Regions from separate parts of the Paenibacillus sp. O199 genome, predicted to be linked through region 3. Evidence: riboswitches for the same ligand, from Rfam matches in the RefSeq annotation. Region 3 holds a riboswitch; each other region holds the start of a gene.
The links. A riboswitch is a leader RNA that binds a small molecule or an ion and turns the genes downstream of it on or off. The one in region 3 is predicted to bind thiamine pyrophosphate.

Region 1 (5,304 bases), on a different contig from region 3:
CCACAATAACAGGAACGACGGCTTGTTCAATAATAATCTCCAGATTATAGGGATTAATAATTCCTCTCCCCGCCCCTATGGGTGAAGCCCCAGGCATAACAGCATGTACGCCGAGTAGTTGCAATCGCTTGGCCAGAATAACATCGTCCGAGATATAAGGCAGTACCGTAAAGCCCTTTTCAAGCAAGATCTCGCAAGCTTTATAGGTTTCAATTGGGTCAGGAAGTAATGTGATTCCATCGCCGATAACTTCTACTTTTATCATATCACAAAGTCCTGAAGCCCGAGCTAGTTCAGCGATTCGCACAGCTTCCTCTGCTGTTGCAGCACCCGCTGTATTGGGAAGCAGGGTATATCTTTTCAAATCCAGTGTGTCCAGAAAGTGCTGTTTGTTCCGATCTTCCAAGTTCAAACGCCGAACCGCGAACGTTAATACTTCCGTACCGGAGGCTTCAACCGCCTGGCTCTGCACTTCCAAGTCCGAAAATTTGCCTGTACCCAGCAGCAATCTAGACTCAAACGTATAATTTCCAATCCTCAACATAATTCAACCGCCTCCCACAAAATGTACAATTTCAATTCGGTCTCCGTCTCTTAACGCCGTCGTTTCATGATATTCCCGCGTTAAAATTTGCCGATTCAATTCAACCACGACGGTTTTTACTTGCAAATTAAATGAATGGAGCAATTTATCTACACGATTTAAGCTATCTTCAATTTGCATGGTTTGTCCGTTGACAATGATGTTCACTGCAACATCTCCTTTATGTTCAAACGTTCTGGACAAAGGTCCTGAATCCCCAGTTCTTCCGAGGTTTTGCCACAAATCAAGTCAGCCATAAGGCTGGCTGTAATTGCACTAAGCAATATGCCGTTACGATAATGTCCAAAAGCAGCGAATAAACCCGGTACACTATCACAAGCCCCCACATAGGGCAATCCATCCGGAGTCGAAGGACGGACACCAGCCCACGCTCGGATAAAATGTGCTTCCTTCATGCCAGGTACCCAGTTTGTTGCAGCTGTAAGCAGCTTCTGAATGCCTTGTACCGAAACTTTCATGTCTGTTCTTCCAGGAAGGCTTGTTGCACCGATCCATACTTCTCCATTGGCTTTGGGAACAATATATATATCCTCTGCATACACCGTTTTGTCTGGCCTGTACCCGGCATGGTGGGGAGAAAACTGCACGGCTGCAATCTCCCCCTTTACTGGTAAAACAGGCGATTTCAGACCTACATGTCTCATCAATTCTTTACCATGTAACCCTGTAGCAATAATTACATTTCTCGATGTCATCGTTCCTATTGAAGTCTCGATTCCTTGCACACCGTTTACATTCGTATGCAAACGGACATCCTGTACCCCTTCCATCACCCTTGCACCCATGGCTTGAGCCGATCTGACATAAGCCTGCGTTAAGTTGACAGGAAGAACCTCGCTCTCGGAAGGTCTGTAAAATGCTCCATACGTATCCCTGTTTAACCATGAAGCTTCCTGTTGGACAGCAATACGATCCCACCAAATATGTTCTGTAGATAAGGTAGACGATCTACGATCATTCTTGTAACTGCTGACCTCACTGTATGAACGAAAAGGAGTAATAAATCCATGCTGTTGCAGCCCCATTTCCACTCCGCTAAGCGAACTGATCCGTTCCTTCTGCTCATGAAGCAAAGCTCTGCTCTGCCTTGCAAGCTTTGCCATTACAGCATGAGTGAATTCCTCACTATCAGCAGCAAGCATGCCTGCGGCTGCACAGGAAGTTCCCCCAGCGATCCGCGCCCGCTCAACCAGAAGAACGTCATGGCCTCGAGTAGCGAGTTCACATGCGATGGCACATCCGATAACTCCTCCACCTACAATAATGGTTTCTGCATGAAGCTTGCCTCCAACTTCCGCTCCAACTTTACTTCCCGAAACTATTCCTGGATGATAGCCTGAACGATTCCTGCTTCGACTTCTTGCTTCCTCTCTCAAGATCTTCATCTCCTTGGTCCGGCGTACTTGTCTGAATCCGTGATCGCCTGTCGCAATGAAGCGGCAGCTACTTCCGGCTTATCGGTCGTCCAAATCGTTGAAATTACAGCGGCTCCTCTAGCACCAGCAGTTCGAATGGCAGCAATATTCTCAGGACTAATCCCGCCAATCGCGATCACGGGAATCGAAACATTAGAGCATACCTCAGCTAACGCACTTAGCCCTCTGGGTTCGCAATTCGGTTTACTATTTGAAGCATAGACATGCCCATAAAAGAGATAATCCGCTCCCTGTTCTTCTGCAACTTTTGCTTCTTCCAGAGAATGAACCGATATGCCTACGCGCAGCCGATCGACTCTCCTCAACTCATCCTTATCATAGCTGCGAGTAACTGCTTGACCCCAATGCACACCACCAATTGAAGCATATTGATCCAGCTGATCTGAGCCATTCATAATGATTCGGTCAGATGGAACACCTTGTGTTTTTAGACCTTGCGCCCAATACATCTGTTCTTCAAGGGTCAGCTTTTTTTCCCGAATGTGGATATAATCGACCCACCGCCATATACCCTTAGCAATATTCAGAAAAGAGCCCAAGTCTCCTGTACCTGGTGAAACCACATGCAGTTCGAATGATCTTGTTATTACATGTTCGTGGAAGATTACCGTCCTATTCGCCCTCCTCTTGCATGATTTAAGCTGATATACAACAACAAAAAAGCCACTCCCGTAGGGGAGTGGCCACGAATTTAAAATTCATGGATCAACTGAATGACTGTCGCATGCAATTACTCTATACATAACGCACAACAACTATAGAAACCATCCATAGTCGCAACGCTGTATACATAGAACTGCATGATTCATCTTGCAGGCCATATCGCAAAGTCAACGATAAAGCTCTTTGTCATTAGCTGAAACGCGCCACTTCCCTACGCTGGTATGATCCAGATCAGGTACAAAGGGTCCGGAATCGCATTCTTCCATCTCAGCCGCATCGTGCGGCCCCCCTAGTGTTCATATGAAGCTGTAGCCTATGTTACCATAGACACCTTTTTTTGTCACCGTACATTTCCATGAATTACGTTGTTCACCATTGCTGAAGTCATGTAGTTAACGAAGTTGCTGTTTCTGGTGCGAAGAATTTCGTAGAAACTATTGTTTGTCGGACCAAGCTTCAACATCCCACGTTTTGGTTACCCAACCTTCATAAAATTCAGGTTCATGGGATACGAGCAGCACGGTACCCTTGAATTCCTGCAGGGCACGTTTCAGCTCTGCTTTTGCGGTTACATCCAAATGGTTTGTGGGCTCATCGAACAAAATCCAGTTACTTTCACGCATCAGAAGCTTACATAAACGAACCTTGGCTTGTTCACCACCACTAAGCGCGTTAAGCGGGCGGGTGATATGCTCATTTTTTAATCCACAACGTGCGAGATGGCCCCGGACTTCATTCTGTGTCAGATGAGAAAACTCATTCCACACATCTTCGATCGGGGTAATATTACCTGCACGTACTTCCTGTTCGAAATAGGCTGTTTCCAGATAGTCCCCCAAGAAAGTCTTACCGCTAATTGGTGGGATTTTCCCCAAGATCGTCTTGAGCAGTGTGGATTTACCTACACCGTTACATCCAACAATGGCAATTTTCTCGCCACGCTCAATCGTCATCGTCATTTTAGGCAATAATGCATATGAATATCCGATTTCAAAATCAATACCCTCAAAGACGGTTTTACTACTCGCCCGGGCATCCTTGAATTTGAATGTGGGTTTGGCTGCTTCGTCTGGACGATCAATCCGTTCAATCTTGCCGAGCTGCTTCTCACGGCTCTTGGCACGACCTGAAGTGGAAGCGCGGGCTTTGTTCCGCTGAATGAAATCTTCCTGCTTCTTGATAAACTCCTGCTGTTTCTCATAAGCATCAATATGTTGCGCCTTATTCATGTCGGCCATTTCAAGGAATTTGTTATAGTTCGCTGCATAACGCGTCAACTTGGCAAATTCCAGATGATAAATAACGTTAACGACCTCATTCATAAACTCTGTATCATGCGAAATCAGAATAAACGCATACGGGTAATCCTTCAGGTAACGCGTCAGCCATTCGATGTGTTCCACATCGAGATAGTTCGTCGGCTCATCCAACAGAAGTGCAGTTGGTTTCTCCAGTAAGAGCTTGGCAAGCAATACCTTCGTACGTTGACCACCACTAAGCGCGGCCACGTCACGATCTAGGCCGATGGCGGACAAGCCCAGTCCATTTGCCATCTCTTCCACTTTCACATCAATCAGATAAAAATCACCTTGCTCCAGTTGCTCCTGAATGTCACCCATTTCTTCCAGCAACAATTCGAGCTTGTCCGGATCGGCGTCTGCCATCTGATCCGTAATAGACATCATTTCTTTTTCCAACTCAAGCAAGGGCAGGAACGCATCCTTAAGCACATCACGAATCGTTTTTCCAGGCGTGAGCTTGGTATGCTGATCCAGATATCCATAACGAACTTTGGGGGTCCATTCGACCTTCCCTTCGTCCTTTAACAATTTCCCGGTAAGAATGTTCATCAGTGTGGACTTACCCACACCATTTGCACCAACAAGACCTACACGCTCTCCGGCAAGTAAACGAAAAGATACATTTTTAAATAACGTGCGGTCTCCAAAATTGTGACTCACGTTCTCTACTGACAATAAACTCATAAGATGAGGTTGCTCCTATCTATTGGACATTACTATCGTTCCGAAACCCTATTTTAGCACAGGTGTCGCCTTTTCTGAAAGTAATGTAAACATCTCATGCAACCTCGCTTTTATATTACAAACAAACTGCCTTTAATTTATGGAACAGTTATACTCAAAATAACCTTGTGCTGCCGCTTGTTTGGCATTTGTAAACACTTCTTCGGCTCTGTAACCATTGCTACATGTGGAAGGGTAATAGTATTTAATTCCACTTACAGGATCAACTCCGCCAACGATCGCTGTTTTCTTCACCAGTCTGCCACCACCAATGGCATAATTGTTAATCTTTTGGTTACCTACAGGTATTCCCTGAATAAACGCCATCAGCCCCGTATCATTAATCGAATTGTACCAGTCTTCCTGAGAAATCAAAGGCATGGTAAAGGTGTAGGAAACACCATTCCTTCTTGCAAACTCATTATGCCGGTTAATAACATCTGCCAAATCTTCCTGCACACTTGTCACGATCCGGCCTCGTCTGACCTGCTCAAACGTCTCGGCATTCTGAAGCAGAGGGATTTGTGTGCTGGAGGCCAGTTCTTTCTGGAAACCCTCAACCCACATGCCCAAGCCT
Region 2 (5,304 bases), on a different contig from region 3:
TTCTGCTCGGGGTGGTGCGTCCGCAGACACTTCACCTGCAAGCAGCACATTGTCCTCGATGGTACGCCATGGAAATAGTGCAGGCTGCTGTGGCATATAACTAATCTTGCCGCGTTGTCCGGTAACATCCTGACCATTCATCAGGATTTGGCCCTCCTGAGGTTTCAGCAGACCGCCGATGATGTGAAACAGGGTGCTTTTACCGCAGCCGGAAGGACCGACGATGGCTACGAATTCTCCTTGTTCCACGGTCAGGGACAGACCATCCAGAACGGGCAATGTGCTGCGTCGCTCTCGGAACGAAGCATTCACGTCTAATACTTCCAACGCTGGTGATGAATGATGTGCAGGTAAGGCCACGGTTTCATACTCAGGACTTCCGCTACTCGTTGGAGTGGTTGCACCTTCATCCGGCGCAGCAGCTACCCGCTCGTTGTGTTCGGGTGTCATCTTGTCATCACTTCCTAACCTTTATATGGTGCATATTTCAAAGTTATCGCTTTTGTGGACGCCAGCGTACGAGCAGCTTTTCCAGTAGCGCAATGAGCAGGAAGAGCAGCAGACTCAATGCCACAATAATCATGATTGCCACGAACAGACGATCCGTCCGATAGGCTGATTTTTGCAGCATCATATAATAGCCGATGCCCTTATCTGCACCGATCCATTCGGCGATAATCGCACCCATGACGCTGTACGTAGCGGCAATTTTAATCCCCGAAAACACCGAGGGCAATGCATGTGGAAGTTCGAGTTTCCAGAAAATTTGGCCGCGTTTTGCACCAGCCATGCGCATATAGTTCATCATGGCCGCATCGGTGCGGGTCAATCCGTCCATGGCAGCTACAGCCACCGGGAAGAAGCAGACCAGGATGATGGTAATCAGTTTGGGCAGCAGCCCAAATCCGAACCAGATCAGCAAGAGCGGAGCAAGCGCAATGGTCGGTATATTTTGACTAAGAATAAGTAATGGATAGAGTGCAGATTTCAAAAATGGAATCAAATGCAGCACCATCGCAATCAGTAATCCCACGAGCGTACCTGCTGCAAATCCTATCAATGTCAGCTGGATTGTTGCCCATGCATGCATGCCAAGTCGCTCGGCCTGGGAGGCTGCTTCATGGGCGATGTCCGAAGGCGCAGGCAGCATCCATTTCTCAATATGGAACAGGGAGACAGCTCCCTGCCATATCGCTATAAAGAGAATAACCGCCACAAAGGGCGGCCATACGCTTTTCCAATAGGCATGCATTAGCGATATTTCTCCGTCAGGGTGTCCATGCTGAAGCCACTTGGGCTATGGGCGATCTTGATCTGTGAGATGATGCTCGGACTGCCGGCTTCCACGAGAACTTCGTGCATTTTGCGGACAACCTCCAGCAGTTCCTCCAGTTCTCCCTCCATCGTAGTATCCAGTGGATTAACCTGATATTTCAAGCCAGACTGCTGAATGACTTCAATCGCACGATCAACATAAGGATAGGAATTTTCGCCATTTGGCGTTTTGGGAATGACTTGAATGCTAAGTAGTGTGCTTGCCATGAGAGATCACTTTTCCTTTCGAAATATATAAAATGAACTAATGACTGTTACACTTGCCACTTCGATGACAGAATAACCTTCCAATCGCTGTTATCCCCAGATTTTTTTGATTCCCTTCTCCAAAGGGAAAATCCGGTGATAGCATATGCTTCCGAAGGAGCTTTCTTTCAGAAAGCTTTTAGGCGAACGCTTCGCTTTTTCACGTTATTTCTGTCCTCTTCGTCATCGTGTAAATACTAAGTTCGTTTTATATGGATAATTTTATTGGGGTAAGAACTCGTTTGTATATGCTTTGGATACATCTACCTGCTCATCGAGCAGTTTTTTGCTAAACATCCAATCCGTGTAGTTCTGCCATACTTCCTGCTTTTGCTCACCCCAGCGTGGTGCGTCATCCTGATATTTTGGACTCAGCCACTTCTGGCTTGCGAGTACAAGATCCTTATCCAGATCCGGTACGGCCTTGATCAGAATGTTGGCAGCGTCTTCGGGATGTTCAATCGCGTATTGATATCCTTCGGAAGTCGCTTTCAAGAACGCTTTAACCAGCTCGGGATCGTTCTGAATCGTCTTTTCATTGGTAACGAGTACAGGTGTGTAGTAGTCCAGTGAATCGGAATAATCTTTCACATATAACATGTCGATCGGTTCCCCGCGCAGTTCGGCTTCAATGCCCGTCCACGCGTAGAAGATCCAGGCAAAGTCGATATCGCGTTTCACAGCGGTGAAGAAGTCTGCATCGCCCATGCTAATATTTTTTACTTTGGATACATCGGCGCCTTCGCCTTCCATAATGGACTGCATCACAGCTTCTTCCACCGGAGAGCCCCAGCCACCATAGGTTTTACCTTCAAAATCTTTGGGGGATTTGATGTTCCGGTCCACCGGAGCGGCAAATCCGGACGTGTTATGCTGAATGACTGCAGCAATGGACACGAGCGGTACGCCCTGTGTGCGGGCCTGGGTCACACTCTCCTGATAACTTACGCCAAAAGGCACTTCGTTCGAAGCCACCATTGTATCCGCGCCTCCGGCACCTGGTTGTACAATCTCGACATTTAAGCCTTCAGCTTTGTAAAAACCTTGATCTACAGCCGCATACAGGCCGGTATGATTCGTATTTGGTGTCCAGTCCAGCACCACTTTAATGTCCTTGAGGGCTGCGTTGTCACCTTCATTGCTGTTTTCGGTGTTGCTGCTGCCATTTTCTCCTGAAGGTGCAGCTTCTTTGCCGCCACATGCGGCCACAGCCACGAGTAGTACGCACAAGAGCATTAGGCCCATCATTTTACGCCATCTCATCTTCATTTCTCTCCTTCATGTTGTCCGGCCAGTGGCGCGGGGTACTCCTTGGCTTCATATCCAAGCTTCTTGCATAAATCGACAGATTTATACCAGCTATGATCCGGATGACGTCACTTTTTTTAGCTCTCTGGCTATATAAAAGAACATTAAAAAAGCGCCCCGTTAATCCGGGACGCGTGCAGGCGTTAGAGATGTGGCACTCAGCAAAGAGGCTGGGCCAATTCGATATACTCCGATTCCTACGCTGGCATGATCCAGATCAGGTCTAAGGGTCAGTATCTTGGTGGGATACACTCTCAGCCGGCCTATTCCGACTCCCCTGGGAAACTATGAAGTTACGGGCATTACTAGGTGTAATTATAGGCCAGAGGCCTACGCATGTCCAGTCAGGAACTGGATAGGGGCACGTATGAATGAATCAAAGAGGCCATTATACATGCGTATAACGACCTCTCTAGATGTGTGATTTTCAACAATTATCGTGGCGAATCATATAAGGAAATCTGACTGAGTGCAAAAGCATCGGATTTCGGGTCATAGCCTACCTGTTTCTGAGTGGTTTCCAGATTCAATCGTTTAAACCGATTATTCGAGATCCCATGCAGTATGGTGAAGGGCTCCAGATCTGTAGTTGTAATTGCTTTGAACATCAAATCACACAAGTCAGCCGGACTAAGATACGCGCTCATATCCCTTGCCTCCAGCGCGGGTCCATCCGGTTGGAAATCATCATATGCACCTATACGTATTGCTACACTTTGTAAACCTTCGGTATATGCAAAATAGGAAGCGAGCGATTCACCAAAACATTTGCTAACCCCGTACAAATTCCGTGGGCGTGTCGGCATATCCGGATAGACTTGAGCATCAATGGGATACCCCTCAATCGTCTGTGCACTGCTTGCCAGAATGACTCTTCGTACACCCTGGTCTTTAGCTGCACGGAATACATTAAACGTACCCTTGATATTGATGTCCAACAACGATTCATAGAATCCGGCATGCGGGGAAGGATCTCCCGCCAGATGTACAACCACATCCATGCCTTCGCAAGCGTGCTGACAGGCTTCGGGATCTGTCACATCAAGTGTCATGATCTCATGGCTTGTCCCTTGATACGTATGCAGTCTGTCGATATTCAAATCCGTTAGTCGCAGGTGAAATGCTTCTGACAAGTGTTGGGACAAGTCACGTCCAATTTTTCCGGCTGCGCCGGTAATTAAAATGTTCATTAAATCAGCTCCAATTCTTAGCGCTGGAAGAACTCAATCCATTCCTTCTCGGGTCCATAGATGAAGAAATAACGGTAACCGTTAGGCAGTGTAATCATCTCTCCATCAATAAACTCGGCCTCAGTTGCCTTAATGCGGTTGTACTCAGCCTCAAGGTCATCGACATGGATAGCAAAATGATGCACCGTACCTTCGGAAGGCAGCTTGTCGCTGTATCCCTGAATCAACTCAATCTCGGTCTCATCGCTTCCGTTGAAGCCGAGAAAGGCGAGCTGAATGACACCGTTGGTGTGGGTTACCCGGTCTTTCAATTCAAGACCAACAATCTCCGTATAGAAACGTAGCGTGGTCTCTAGATCACGAACGGCAATGCCGACGTGGTCAATGCGCTTTTGAAAACTCATAATCCAAATCCTCCTTATATGCAGTAAATCTTTTCTACCATTTTAAGGGATATCATAGGGCTGTACTACGAGGTTGTCAAATAGGATTTTAATTTGGAAAAATTATAATTGTTCACAGAATGTTCACTTATGAGGAGGGGTTCGTCATCTCTATAATTACGAAGGTAAACAGAGAGGATGAGAGAATTGCCAACAACGAAGAAAGAACAGATTATTTTTGGAATGATGATGTGCACAGGAATGGTCATCGTCATGATGGCCTTCAATTTATGGCACAATGGGTTATTGAGCAAGATGTCCGCGCTTGAAATACTGCTTCAGTTCATATTGTGCTTTGTCATTGCATTTCTGGTGGAGTCCTTTATTGTCGGACCTGTAGCGAGAAAAATTGCATTTTCCTTACCTTTTGACAAGTCCAACAAAATCCTGGGCGTGCTGGCTATGTCATTTTTCATGGTCATTGGAATGGTTCTGATCATGTCCTTGTACGGAATGATTTCCGCTTATCTTGCGAATCAGTTAAATGGAGCATCCGTACTAAGTACGTATCTTCATACGATTGCTCGTAATTTCAGCCTGGCGCTTCCTTACCAAATTATTATTCTGGGACCACTCGTTCGATATGTATTCGGTAAATTCATTAAGGATAAAGGGAGTGTAGTCCCTACAACCTAAATAACGTTAGTTCCGATTTAGAGCATCTGAAAGTATTTCCTGGGCAATCGTCCACTGAACTAAGATAAAGAAGTAATTGTTATTTTCAAATCAAAAAAGACCTCGTAGCATTCACGCTACGAAGCCTATCTTTTTACCAGCTATGA
Region 3 (5,304 bases):
AATCTGGAATTCTCGAAGTATGATCTGCGGTTAACCTCGCTGGCAGAGATCACGATGGAAATCCTTTAACTCTGGTATTGCTTGCGTAACTCGATAGGGGAGATTCCTTCATATTTTTTGAATACGGATCCAAAATAACTGGCGCTGTTGAAACCAACAGCCCGGGCGATCTCGTGGGCCGTTATTCCGGCGTCATGGACGAGCATTTCTTTGGCTTTCAATAACCGATACCGTGTCAGATAATCAAGCGGAGTCATTTGGAATTCCTTTTTGAATATCCGATTCAAATGCTGTTCGGTGACGTCCATTTGCTGAGCCAGCATGGAGAGCGAGATATCCTGATCATAATTTTGCTTGATAAAAGTAACCAGTCCACCCAGCTTTAATCGGGCATCCGAGCGTTCATAAGCACCGTAACGATCTCCATCAATGGTTAACCTGACCAGTAGCATGTATAGCAATGCGGATACGTGCCAGATCTGATCCTTGTGCCGGGACTGTAGCGCCAACGTTATTTCATGCAACAGGATATGAAGCATCCCATCCGGCTTGAAGGCGCGCAGCTCCCCGATCTGCAAGGTATGCAGAAACCGGGGCAATAAATAGCCATTAAAGGACAAACAATCGAACAACAATGAATCACTCAGATTGTCGTAACGGTATGTGACCTCCGGGAACATAATAAGAGCTGTTCCTTTCCGAATCGAAAACTCATGATTTTGGGCTGCAATTTTCCCTGTTCCCCCGATACACTGCACAATACTGTAATCCCGTGAATGGCCGTTCCAATTCATTAATTCATCTACGGTCAGCTGGTTTTGACCTGTAATCATAAGCGGCATATCGGTATCCAGTGAATTCCCCGTACTAGGTTTCGGCATCGTTGTGTTATTCCTCATTTCGTTAAAGGTCGTGTGCGTAAATGGCGCGGATACAGAGTTAAAAGAAACCTGATTTGAATTATATTACATAAATAACATTAATTTAAACGAACTATTTACTTCGATGAACGACTTATCGAAAACCTTTTAGGATTATGTATCATCATGTCGATGCCTTGCCATTATCAGACCAAACAGTATACGCTATAATGGATACAGTGATTTAGGAAAGGGATGCAGTCATGAAGAAAGTCATCGTCGTAGGATCAGGAATTCTTGGGGCTTCCACAGCATATCAATTGGCAAAACGGGGTGCGGAAGTTCTTATTATAGACCGGAAAGATCGAGGGCAGGCTACGGATGCTGCTGCCGGGATCATCTGTCCCTGGTTATCTCAGCGCCGTAATCAGGATTGGTATCAGCTTGCCAAGGCTGGTGCACGTTTTTATCCCGGTTTGATTGAAGAACTCAAGAGTGAAGGGGAAACGGAAACGGGTTACGCTCAAGTGGGTGCTCTTAGTATTCATACGGAAGTAGACAAAATCAACAAGATGCAGGAGCGAGCACACCTTCGTAAAGAAGATGCACCGGAGATTGCCGATATTACCCGTCTGGATGCAAAAGAAACCCATGAGCGTTTTCCACTCCTGGAGGAGAGCTTTCAGTCCGTCTACATCAGCGGAGCCGCGCGTATTGATGGGCGTGCGCTGCGTGATGCCTTAATCCGATCGGCACAGCGAAATGGAGCGGTCCTGATTAATGGGGACGCGACACTTCAATATGAATCGGACCGAGTAACTGGAGTGGTTGTTGACGGTAAAGTCATATCGGCTGACGAGGTTATTGTGTGTGCCGGCGCTTGGGCTAGTGAACTGTTGAAGCCCTTGGGCATTGATTTTAAGGTTCATTATCAGAAGGCGCAAATTATGCATTTGCAGGTTCATGATCGAGAAGACACTGGGAAATGGCCTGTGGTCATGCCTCCTTCGGATCAATATCTGTTAGCCTTTGATCAACAGAAGATTGTGATCGGGGCGACTCACGAAAATGATATTGAAGGCTATGATACAAGAGTAACCGTAGGCGGAATGCAGGAAATTTTGAATAAAGGATTGGAACTGGCTCCCGGTTTAGCCGATAGCACGTTTCAGGAAGTAAGAGTAGGTTTCCGTCCGTTTACACCTGGTTTTCTTCCGGTAATGGGTGCTGTTCCTGGTTGGGAGGGCTTGATCACAGCCAATGGACTTGGAGCGTCCGGTCTCACGATGGGGCCTTTTATTGGAAGTCAACTGGCCAAATTGGCTCTGGGTATGAAATTGGATATCGATATTCAGCCATATGATCTTGGAAAAGTAATGGATCATCAGAAATGAGGTGAACGATGACGTATTCACAGCGCTTAACTCACGGTAACTCATCAGACATTATTTATCTGGAGCACCAGATTGGCATCGCCGAGGAGGAATTAGCAAAAGCCGAGGAAGAGCGGAGGGGTTACGAATCGGATTTAGACAAGTTAAGGACGTCTCCGGCGTATCATGCAACTTCAGCGACGAACGTCTCTAATGAGCAAAAATGGGTAGATGAGTTAAACAAATTGCAAAGTATGATTAAGGATATCCGCACCCGACTTAAGAAGTTGCAAGAAGATTTAGGGGAACTTGAAGATTAATAGGAATGGATTGACATTTGGAAAAACACATGTTGTAATAAACCTGAGCTATTTGCAGGGGGACTGTTCGCAGTTGAGAAGGTTAAAACCTGACCCTTTGAACCTGTTAGTTAATACTGACGTAGGGAGCAAATGACATGTACTCATGTTATTTTGCCCTTGCCGAAAATAGGACAAGGGCTTTTTGGTCTGCATTTTGGATGACAGAACGCGATAGCTGGATGTGAAGCGGGGACATTATAATTTTAATACAAGGAGAAATGATCATGTCATTTTCAAGAACGTTAAAAGATAAGTCCAGAACCGTATGGGAAGATGGATACAACCATCCTTTTTTACACGAAATGGGGAAAGGTACACTGGATCAGGAAGCGTTTAAGTTTTATCTTCTTCAGGACTATACATATCTGATTGAATATGCGAAGATTTTTGCCATGGGTGCGGTCAAGGCGACAGATGAAAAACTGATGACGAACTTTACGGTGATTCAACACGCTATTCTGTACGAAGAAATGGATTTGCATCGAAATTATATGAATGAATTTGGGATTACGCTGGATGAAAATCATGCTGTCAAACCCTCTCTTTACAACAAGGCCTATACGTCGAATATGATGAGTGTTGCACAAACAGGTGGGGTTGCCGAAATCATCGCCGTCATTTTCCCTTGTGCGTGGACGTATTACGACTATGCCACAAGATTAAAAGAACAATATCGAGATTCATTAGAGGGCAATTTCTATCAGACTTGGATCGAAAATTATGCAAGTGATGAATTCCGCGACTCATTCGAATGGTTCTATGATACACTGGATGCATTATGCGAACATAAAACCGAGCAGGAACTGGAGGCCATTGAAGACATATTCAGAAGAAGTGTTGAATTTGAATATTTATTCTGGGATATGGCTTATAAACGGCAACTCTCGTACTTCTGATGAATGCAATCTACTACAACCAGAGATAAGGATGAACATACAGATGGACAATCGTGGAGAACGCATCTATTTACGATTTTTGAACGTGGAAGACGCTGCTGGGCTACTGGATTTGCAGTTCCGTAACCGGGCTATTTTCGAAGAAATATCGGCAAGCGAACGATCGGATACATTCTATACATTGGAGGGCCAAGTAGCCCTTCTCGAAGGTTGGAACAAGGCGAGGGAAGAGGGGAAACGGTACTCTTTCGGGATCTTTCTGAACCATACGCATGAGCTTATTGGGGAGATCTCTCTGTTCGAGCTTGAACTGGATTCCACCACCAAATGGATTGTTGGTTATGTGCTCGATCAGGTGCAGAATGGCAAGGGATATATGAGTGAAGCCCTTCAGCTAGCACTGGATTTTGCTATGAATGAAGCGGGTATAAAACGAGTGGAGGCAGGTGCGCTGCCTGACAATGCCGGATCGATTCGAGTGCTTCGCAAGGCGGGCTTTCAGGAGACGGACCGGCAGAATATTAAAATCAAGGGGATTTGGAAGGAACATATGATGTTTGCAGTGGATTTGCAATAGGTTACTAGATATCGTAACGTGAACCACCTAAATCATCCAGGGGGAACTTATGAATAAGCGGAAACAAATGTTATTGGACTCAGCGCTTGTACTCTTTGGGAAACATGGAGTGACCAACACCTCCATACAAATGATCCTAGACGAGTCAGGTGTGTCCAAAGGAACATTTTATAAATTCTTTGGCTCGAAGGATGATTGTATTCTTGCCATTCTGGAGCAACGTGTACAGGAAGATATGATGATTCGCAAAGATTTGGAGAGCCAAAGCTATGCTTCCGATTTTGATTTACTGGTGGATCAGATTATGGTGCCGATGATTTTGCCAGAAAAAAAGCTTGTTGTGGAGCTATTCTGGACAGGCTTCTACTCTGGAGAATGCGATCTGAAAAACTTGACTCGCATGCAGTTAAATTGGTTATCTGAACGACTGGTACAGGTATTTGGTAAAGAATTAAAACCTTTTGCTTATGAAGGGGCTATTTTTGGTTTTGGCATGATCCATCAAATCTCGAACATGTGGAGAAACTTCCATCTTGACCAACCGGATTGGAACCATCTTGTGCCCAAAATCCTGAACTACATTGAAATCTTGCTTCGTTCCATGCTGGAAAGACAAGAGCATATTATTGATTTTCCAAGTCTTTTGATGATTGCTCCTGATTCCAAAGAAATTGTGTTGGATAAAAATAACCTGATTGCAGGTCTTCAGAAATTCAGTCATTCTATTCTCCAATTGGAAGTACCTATTAAAGCGAAAGAACTGACCAAAGGGCTGCTTGTTTTAGTTGAGCAGAAAGAGATCAATATCTCCATGTTGGAAGTAACGCTACAGGCGTTTCAAACGGAATTTGAATCGTCTTCTCTTCAGTGTGAGGCAAACAGGATTGTCAAAGACTGCAGATCGTATCTCGAACAATTCAGGCAGATCCTCATGGAGAGAACGAGTTAACGTAGCTGTTCTTAACTTAAGTGGGCAGGCAATTGTTCATTTATATTATGTAATACACCACAAAAAAGCGGCAGATTGGACGTAAAGCTTAGTGTCCTGATCTGCCGCTTTTTATATAAGATACAATAGGCTCTACATGATGTAATTCATGTAAATATTGCTCTTAATTTGTATTCATCGAGACTTTTTGTCTTACAGGCTGCTTGGAGTCTTCCTCCGTCGCTTGTTTGGTACGTTTGATGAAGAAGGAAAGTAGCAATCCGAGAACGGCAATGCCAATAATGACA

Region 1: it holds a riboswitch for thiamine pyrophosphate, as region 3 does, so the genes downstream of both, A6049_RS01210 (thiamine phosphate synthase) here and tenA (thiaminase II) in region 3, are expected to answer to the same signal.
Region 2: it holds a riboswitch for thiamine pyrophosphate, as region 3 does, so the genes downstream of both, A6049_RS19375 (ABC transporter substrate-binding protein) here and tenA (thiaminase II) in region 3, are expected to answer to the same signal.

The regions. Positions count from the first base shown of each region.
Region 1 is NZ_LGRP01000001.1:277,978-283,281, forward strand. It holds gene A6049_RS01195 (thiazole synthase) at 1-544, opposite strand, end outside; gene thiS (sulfur carrier protein ThiS) at 548-751, opposite strand; gene thiO (glycine oxidase ThiO) at 748-1,980, opposite strand; gene A6049_RS01210 (thiamine phosphate synthase) at 1,986-2,579, opposite strand; TPP riboswitch at 2,895-3,004, opposite strand; gene A6049_RS01215 (ABC-F family ATP-binding cassette domain-containing protein) at 3,138-4,688, opposite strand; gene A6049_RS01220 (hypothetical protein) at 4,821-5,304, opposite strand, start outside.
Region 2 is NZ_LGRP01000013.1:70,268-75,571, reverse strand. It holds gene A6049_RS19390 (ABC transporter ATP-binding protein) at 1-450, opposite strand, end outside; gene A6049_RS19385 (ABC transporter permease) at 494-1,252, opposite strand; gene A6049_RS19380 (thiamine-binding protein) at 1,252-1,542, opposite strand; gene A6049_RS19375 (ABC transporter substrate-binding protein) at 1,804-2,844, opposite strand; TPP riboswitch at 3,066-3,178, opposite strand; gene A6049_RS19370 (NAD-dependent epimerase/dehydratase family protein) at 3,324-4,079, opposite strand; gene A6049_RS19365 (VOC family protein) at 4,097-4,483, opposite strand; gene A6049_RS19360 (DUF2798 domain-containing protein) at 4,670-5,158, shown strand.
Region 3 is NZ_LGRP01000007.1:321,839-327,142, reverse strand. It holds gene A6049_RS13805 (HAD family hydrolase) at 1-69, shown strand, start outside; gene A6049_RS13800 (AraC family transcriptional regulator) at 66-881, opposite strand; gene A6049_RS13795 (NAD(P)/FAD-dependent oxidoreductase) at 1,124-2,254, shown strand; gene A6049_RS13790 (hypothetical protein) at 2,263-2,553, shown strand; TPP riboswitch at 2,600-2,698, shown strand; gene tenA (thiaminase II) at 2,820-3,491, shown strand; gene A6049_RS13780 (GNAT family N-acetyltransferase) at 3,535-4,068, shown strand; gene A6049_RS13775 (TetR/AcrR family transcriptional regulator) at 4,118-5,017, shown strand; gene A6049_RS13770 (DHA2 family efflux MFS transporter permease subunit) at 5,181-5,304, opposite strand, start outside.